Regions from separate parts of the Lysinibacillus sp. BNK-21 genome, predicted to be linked through region 1. Evidence: predicted binding sites of a transcription regulator. Region 1 holds the regulator's gene; the other holds the start of a gene.
The links. Region 1 encodes CtsR, which represses protease genes until heat stress. Its sites were predicted from a motif close to ATGGTCAATAAAGGTCAAACA; they were not measured.
Positions count from the first base shown of each region.

Region 2: a site for CtsR is predicted at 1,628-1,648, ahead of clpP (ATP-dependent Clp endopeptidase proteolytic subunit ClpP). Genes of this name have one in related genera too.

Region 1 covers NZ_JBLQTS010000001.1:4,677,555-4,681,269, reverse strand. The annotation lists gene ACMGGO_RS23405 (protein arginine kinase) at 1-931, opposite strand, end outside; gene ACMGGO_RS23400 (UvrB/UvrC motif-containing protein) at 928-1,470, opposite strand; gene ACMGGO_RS23395 (CtsR family transcriptional regulator) at 1,484-1,954, opposite strand; gene ACMGGO_RS23390 (DUF4870 domain-containing protein) at 2,222-2,527, opposite strand; gene ACMGGO_RS23385 (class I SAM-dependent methyltransferase) at 2,653-3,336, shown strand; gene corA (magnesium/cobalt transporter CorA) at 3,370-3,715, shown strand, end outside.
Region 2 covers NZ_JBLQTS010000001.1:656,297-660,011, reverse strand. The annotation lists gene ACMGGO_RS03340 (basic amino acid ABC transporter substrate-binding protein) at 54-851, opposite strand; tRNA gene ACMGGO_RS03335 (tRNA-Arg) at 1,351-1,425, opposite strand; gene clpP (ATP-dependent Clp endopeptidase proteolytic subunit ClpP) at 1,735-2,325, shown strand; gene ACMGGO_RS03325 (HPr family phosphocarrier protein) at 2,381-2,638, opposite strand; gene whiA (DNA-binding protein WhiA) at 2,751-3,698, opposite strand.

The DNA.
Region 1 (3,715 bases):
TCGTTGTTTGTATACCATCAATCAATTGTAAATCTACTCCTAAACGAACATTAGATAGGCAAGTAGCAGCTTCCTCACTTGTTAAAATTCTTGCATGTGTAAGGGTACCTAAAGCTCGATATACGCGATCTTCTAGCGCAAGCTCTGCCTTTTCCATTAATTTACCTCTTGCATGCCGCTCTTTTTGAATAATCTTTTCAGCGACGCTTTGTATATCTGCTAAAATATCTTCCTCTGTCTTCCCAAGTGTAATTTGGTTAGACACTTGATAAACATTCCCTAAATTTTCGCTTCCTTCACCATATATACCTCTTACAGTCATTCCTAAGCGTGTCATGGCATTTATAATTTGATTCATTTGCCCAGTTAATGTAAGAGCGGGTAAATGCATCATGACGGATGCTCGTAGACCCGTACCAATATTCGTTGGACAGCTTGTTAAATAACCAAAAGTATCTCGAAAAGCATACGGTAATACTTTCTCTAGGATACGATCAATCTTATTTGCTTGTTCATAAGCACTTTGAAGTTGAAAACTTGCTGTCATACATTGAATGCGTAAATGATCCTCTTCATTCACCATAATGCTAACGGATTCGTCTTCAGAGAGTAGTATAGAGCCCACTTGCTCTTTTTTAGCCAGTTGCGGGCTAATCAAATGCTTTTCTACAAGAATTTGACGCTGTAAAGGGGTTAAATCCTTTATAGCAAAATAAGCATAATCATTTTGAAGAGTTGGGCTATCGCTGACAGCATGTGTAACGGCCTGTTCCACTTGCAGTGCCTCATTTTCTGAAAACGCTAATGGAAAACGATAGCCATCTAAATTTCGTGCAAGGCGGATCCGTGTACTAATGACGATATCTGAGTAATCATCTTTGATATGCATCCAAGTTGGTGTCGCACGCTCTAAAAATGATTCAATCATCATGTCACATCACCACCTTCAAATTGTAGATGCTTCTCTAGCTCTTTAACTTCATCACGTAGCTTCGCCGCTTCTTCAAACTGTTCTTCATCTACGGCGGATTTCATACGCTTGCGGATATCTTCTATTTGCTTTTTAATAACATACACATTACTGCGAGCACCAGGCATTTTTCCAATGTGTTGTGGACCTGCCTGAATACGATTAAAAAGCTTTGGCAAATGATCTCCAAATGTGTCATAACAGCTTGGGCACCCGAATTTTCCTTCTTTTAAAAATTGCTTATACGAAAATCCACATTGTGGGCATGTTTGCTGTTGTGGTTGTACCTGTTGTTTTTCCCCCACCTTTTGCCATGTAGGAGAGCCAAACCAGTTAGACAATAACTGTTGAATAGATACTGGCTCTTGTTTAAACTCTGCATGAAATGGATGGAATTGTGAGGCGCAGACGTCACAATAATGATGCTCTACTTTTTGCCCACTTTGAACTTGTGTTACTGTAACTGTCGCATTACGTTGTTTACAATGTTCGCATATCATTTCCATCACCTCACTATTTTTGTTGTTCATATTTTATTGTTGTCAGCATTGCTCGCAATATTTTTGATCGAATGACATCTCTTAATGGGAGATGCAAGTCGATCGTGGAGCGATCAATTGCTGCTAACATTAATTTCGCTTCTCGCTTGGAAATTACCTGCTCATCAATGAGTCGATAAACCAAATCTTCTGCCATTGTTTGTGATGCCCCACCTTCAATTTGCCTGAGAACATCGTCGATTAGATCAATCTGTGAATTCGCACGGACACGTAAAATTCGAATGTATCCACCACCACCACGTTTGCTCTCAACAAGGTAACCCCGCTCGGCAGTAAATCTTGTATTAATAACATAATTTATTTGTGATGGTACACATTGAAATTTATCAGCGATTTCACTACGTTTAATTTCAATATGCCCTTCCCCACCTAATTCAAGCACTTGCTTTAAGTAACCCTCTATGATGTCTGATATATTACGCATTTTAGGAACACACCTCGCTTGCTTCACTGACTTTGACTATCTTTGACTTTCTTTGAGTATATTATACAAAACGCTTGAAAAAAATTGCAATGATTTCGCCCATAGAAAAGTGGAAAGTCTAGAAAAAGGCTTTTTAAGAGCCGAAAAGAGCCCTTTTTCGATTATTTGTTTACGGTTTAATAATTTCCTTATACACCTAATGTACCCTTATTCGTCATAGAAAAAACGCAAGCATATGCAACTAGCATATACTTGCGTCTATGAAAATTATACCCAGCGACCAACAATTGGATAACGCCAAGGTTCATCAGACAATGCTTTTACGATACCGATGATCGGTACCACAAATACCATAATGCCGAAAATGATTAAAAATGGTAAGCCAATAAGGACAAAGCTTAAACCAACAGAGATAGCAATTAAAACACCCATGACAATTTGGAATAGCAGTGCTTGAATAGAAATTGCCTTTACTTCCTCATCCGAACTAATTAAAAAGAAAATAATGGGCACTAACCATGGCGCAAAAAATGCACTTGCGTGTATGATTACTTTAGACCATTTAGTCTCCATATATATCAACCCTTTCTTTGAACTTTATTCTATGTTTTATGTACTACTATTTACGGAACTATACCCGCAATAGTTTCACATTAAGAAAGATTTTTTAAAATTTTTTTGAAAGGCTGTGAGGAGCGTTGGAATTTAACAACACATTAGCAAATGAATATGAAAAGGGTATTCGCCGTACATTGCCTAGTTATGATGCCATGCTACGTTTAATACAAACTTTTTATCATTCTAGGCTATCAGAAAATGCTAACATGCTAGTCGTGGGAGCAGGAAGTGGCAATGAAATTATACAGCTTGCAGAAGGAAGACCTCACTGGTCATTCACTGGCATTGATCCATCAGAATCCATGCTTACTATAGCTAAAGAGCGTTTACTCACTCTTCCTAATGATATGTCATTCCATCAGGCTACAATACTTGATGCTTCGCTGCCCTCTACTCAGTATGATGCGGCAAGTTGTGTTCTCGTCTTGCATTTTATTCATGATTATAAAGAAAAGCTCGAAACAATAACAGAAATAGCAAGACATTTGAAACCTGGAGCACCATTTGTCCTTGTTTCAAAATATGGTCAGCTAGGCTCTTTAGAAACAGAACTACAATTTGATTTATGGCGTTCTTATTGGCTACAGCATACTAGACTTTCTTTATCCGATGTAGCAGAGATGGAAAAATCCATTCGTTCCCTTTCTTTTATGAGTGAAGAAGAAATTTTAATACTTTTACAAAGTGCGGGTTTTACTAAACCTTCTAGATTTTTTGCCACTACTTTGTTCGGTGGTTGGGTATGCTTTAAAGAGGAGCGCTAACTATTTTGTAGTAAATAATTTGAGGTGAAAACCGTGATAAGCACCATTGGCATTACAAAGCAACAACAATTGTTAAAGGATTTTCCATTAGAAGAGATACATCAGCAAGAATTTGAATGGTATTGGGTTGATTTTAATTGTCCTACAGCCGAGGAGGAATCATTGTTGGATACATTTTTCCACTTTCACCCTCTCGCTATTGAAGATTGCTTAATGAGGTTGCAGCGTCCTAAGCTCGATTTTTATGATGATTTTCATTTCTTTGTCATTCATCGGGTAAACGAAGAGACGTTAGCTGCGGAGGAGGTTAATATTTTTGCCTCCAATAAATTCATCATAACCTTCCATAAAAATTCTGTCCCTGAGATAGAGAAGGTGC
Region 2 (3,715 bases), 4.0 Mb from region 1:
ATAAATGAGCTGTTAGCACAGTTACTATGTTAGTAGCATCATTTCATTCATTTTTATTGAAAATCAATGCCTGTAATTTCTTTTAATTTACCGTTTTCTTTAATCTTTTTAAGACCTTCGTTTAATTTATCTAGCAATTCTTTATTCCCTTTTTGAACCATGAAGCCATAGTATTCTTTTTCGAATGCATCATCTTCAATTACTTTTAGTTTTTGATCTGGGTGAGCTTTGATATATTCATAAACTACTGCATTATCTCCGATAGCTGCATCAACATTACCATTTAGCATCTCTTGGATAGCGATTGGCTGACTTTCAAACGCCATAATATTTGTACTTGCTTCCCCTTGTAGCTTTTTCGCTGCCATATGACCAGTTGCATTGATTTGTACAGATACTTTTTTATCTTTTAATTCATCAAGAGATTTAATCTTTGAATCTTCTTTCACAACAATTAATAACTGAGACTCATAATACGGTTCTGTAAAATCAAATGATTCTTTACGCTCTTCCGTAATTGTGATTCCAGAAGCACCGATATCTGTTTCACCGTTCTTAATTGTTTGGAACACTGGCTCCCATCCAATATTATTCCACTCAACCTCAAAGTCCATCTCATCTGCGATAGCTTGTAGAATATCGACATCAATCCCTACAATTTTCCCCGAATCGTCAACAGATTCAAATGGTGCAAAAGTTGCCTCAGTACCTACTTTGTAAACTTTTTTGCCATCTCCACCATCTTCTGAAGATGAGCTACCTGAAGATGCATCATCTTTTGTACCACAACCTGCAAGTGCTAATGTTAAAGCTGCAATAATCATCAGTAACATCCAACCTGTTTTTTTCATTGTATTTCCCCCTAGTTCGATAATTTTCCGAATTACGTATTATTTTTCGCAATTCGGAAATGTTAGACTATTAGGTCAATTATATTAACATTATAGTATTTAGACAACAACTTTTCGCATAAAATTAAATATTTTTTCATATAAATTTATAATAAATTCATATAATTTGAAAAAACATGTATAAATAACAAGAAAATTAACCTAAAACTAATATATATACAATAAGAACCATGCCAAATTTCGATAAATTTAGGCAAAAAAAAAGAATCCCCTCAGATAGGATTCTTTTTTTTCGACTATTACTAGTCTCACGTACAGTATGTTCACTAAAAAATAATTTGGAGTTGTTGCTTTTTTGAAGGTTTGAAAGGAATAAATAGGGGAATAATGCCAACTAGGACAGTATTCCCTTTATTCTTCCTCTCGATCTCCAGTAAGCAGGCTGCTAAACTACTTATTAGGAGATGAGCTATAACAGTATATCAATTGATCAGTAAAATGGCGCCCTCGGAGGGAATCGAACCCCCAGTGCAAGAACCGGAATCTTACGTGTTATCCATTACACCACGAGGGCAAAAGACACAAAAAAAAAGTACTCACTCTAGGCTTACGAAAAGCATGATGTAGATAACCCTCATTTTTGAAGCATACCTGCAAAATAGTGTCCTGTACTTTAAACCTTATAACCTTAATCATTATACAAGCCTATCCTATATAATTCAACCATAGAATGCAAAAACAATTTATTTTTTTTAATTTCACTTTAGCAGGGTTAATATTTGACCTTCCCTGACTATAATGTGTATGATAAGGATACAGCTGAAATACAAAGGAAAATTTTCAGCAAAGGTATTCGAATTTAGCTTTTTAAGGAGGATTTAACATGAATTTAATTCCTACAGTTATTGAACAAACTAGTCGTGGTGAGCGTGCATATGACATTTATTCACGTCTACTTAAAGACCGTATTATCCTTTTAGGAAGTGCTATTGATGACAATGTTGCTAACTCCATTGTCGCTCAGCTTCTTTTCCTACAAGCAGAAGATCCAGATAAAGATATCTCTCTTTATATTAACTCACCTGGCGGATCCATTACGGCTGGTATGGCTATCTATGACACAATGCAAATCATTAAACCACAGGTACAAACAATTTGTATTGGTATGGCTGCATCAATGGGTGCTTTCCTACTTGCAGCTGGAGAACCTGGTAAACGTTTTGCCTTACCAAATGCTGAAGTCATGATTCACCAACCACTAGGTGGTGCACAAGGTCAAGCGACAGAAATTGAAATTGCTGCTAAACGTATTCTATTCTTACGTGAAAAATTAAATGGCATTTTATCTGAACGCACTGGTCAACCACTTGAAGTCATTGCAAGAGACACAGATCGTGATAACTTCATGACTGCTGAACGTGCAAAAGAATACGGTTTAATCGATCATATTATGCACCGTAGCGATAATAAATAAAAAAATAGAAGGCATCACAGAATTGCTCTGTGATGCCTTTTATATTTAATGAATGTTAATCTTCATTTTCAATAATTGTTGCCAATGCTGTAACCGCTTGCTCAGCATCGTTACCTTCACTGCTTAAAATCACTTCGGTACCTTTAGCAACTGCTAAGCTCATAACACCCATAATGGATTTGGCATTTACTTTTTTCTCATCTTTTTCTAGAAAGATATCAGCACTAAAACGATTTGCTTCTTGCACAAATAGTGCTGCTTGTCTAGCTTGTAGTCCTAATTTTAATTTAACCTGGACTCTTCTCTCAATCATTCTCAAAACTCCCCTTCACTACCGTTCGTCTATTAGTTTTATCTTACCTTACTTACTGGCAAAAGAACAATAAGCGATTAGCATGACATTCATACCTGAAAAGTATGATAACTTAACCACCTATTTTTTCACCACGCCTTAATGCATCCGCAATCTCATCAATTTTTCTCAATCGATGGTTAACACCTGATTTACTAACCGTTCCACTAGATACCATTTCACCAAGCTCTTTTAATGTCACATCTTGGTATTCAACACGGAGACGTGCTATTTCACGAAGCTTCTCTGGTAGTTGATCAAGACCAATTGAATTTTCAATAAATCGAATATTCTCAACCTGCCGTAATGCTGCTCCAATGGTTTTATTTAAATTGGCAGTTTCACAGTTCACAATACGGTTGACACTATTACGCATATCTCGCAAAATCCGAACATCTTCAAATTTCATCATGGCCTGATGCGCTCCAACAATATTAAGAAAATCTGAAATTTTTTCTGCTTCTTTTAAGTAAGTTACAAAGCCTTTTTTACGTTCAATTGTTTTGGCATTGAGTTCAAATTCATTCATTAAATCCATTAATGCCTCACCATGTTCTTTATATAAAGAATAAACCTCTAAATGATAAGCCGATGTTTCTGGATTATTGACGGAACCTCCTGCTAAAAAGGCTCCTCTTAAATAAGCTCTTTTTTGGCCGCTCTTTTGAATGAGCTTTCTTGAGATAGTATGGTTAAATTGAAAGTCGTCTGAGATGATTTCTAAATCAATTAATAGCTCACGCGCTCCTTCTCTTACACGGCATATATACACATTATTTTTTTTCAATCGCATTTTCTTACGAACAAGTAATTCAACATTGTACGGATACAATTTTTTCATAATCGTATATAGTCTTCTGGCAATTGCAGCGTTTTCGGTTTGCACGTCTAAGCTTAGTTGTTTATTTGCAAAGGATAATGAACCATTCATACGAATTAGGGCAGAAACTTCTGCTTTCATACAATGATTGTCCGCTTCTATTTGTGTCAATTCTTTTTTTGTTTCAGAAGCAAAAGACATATCACGCCCCCCTTTCA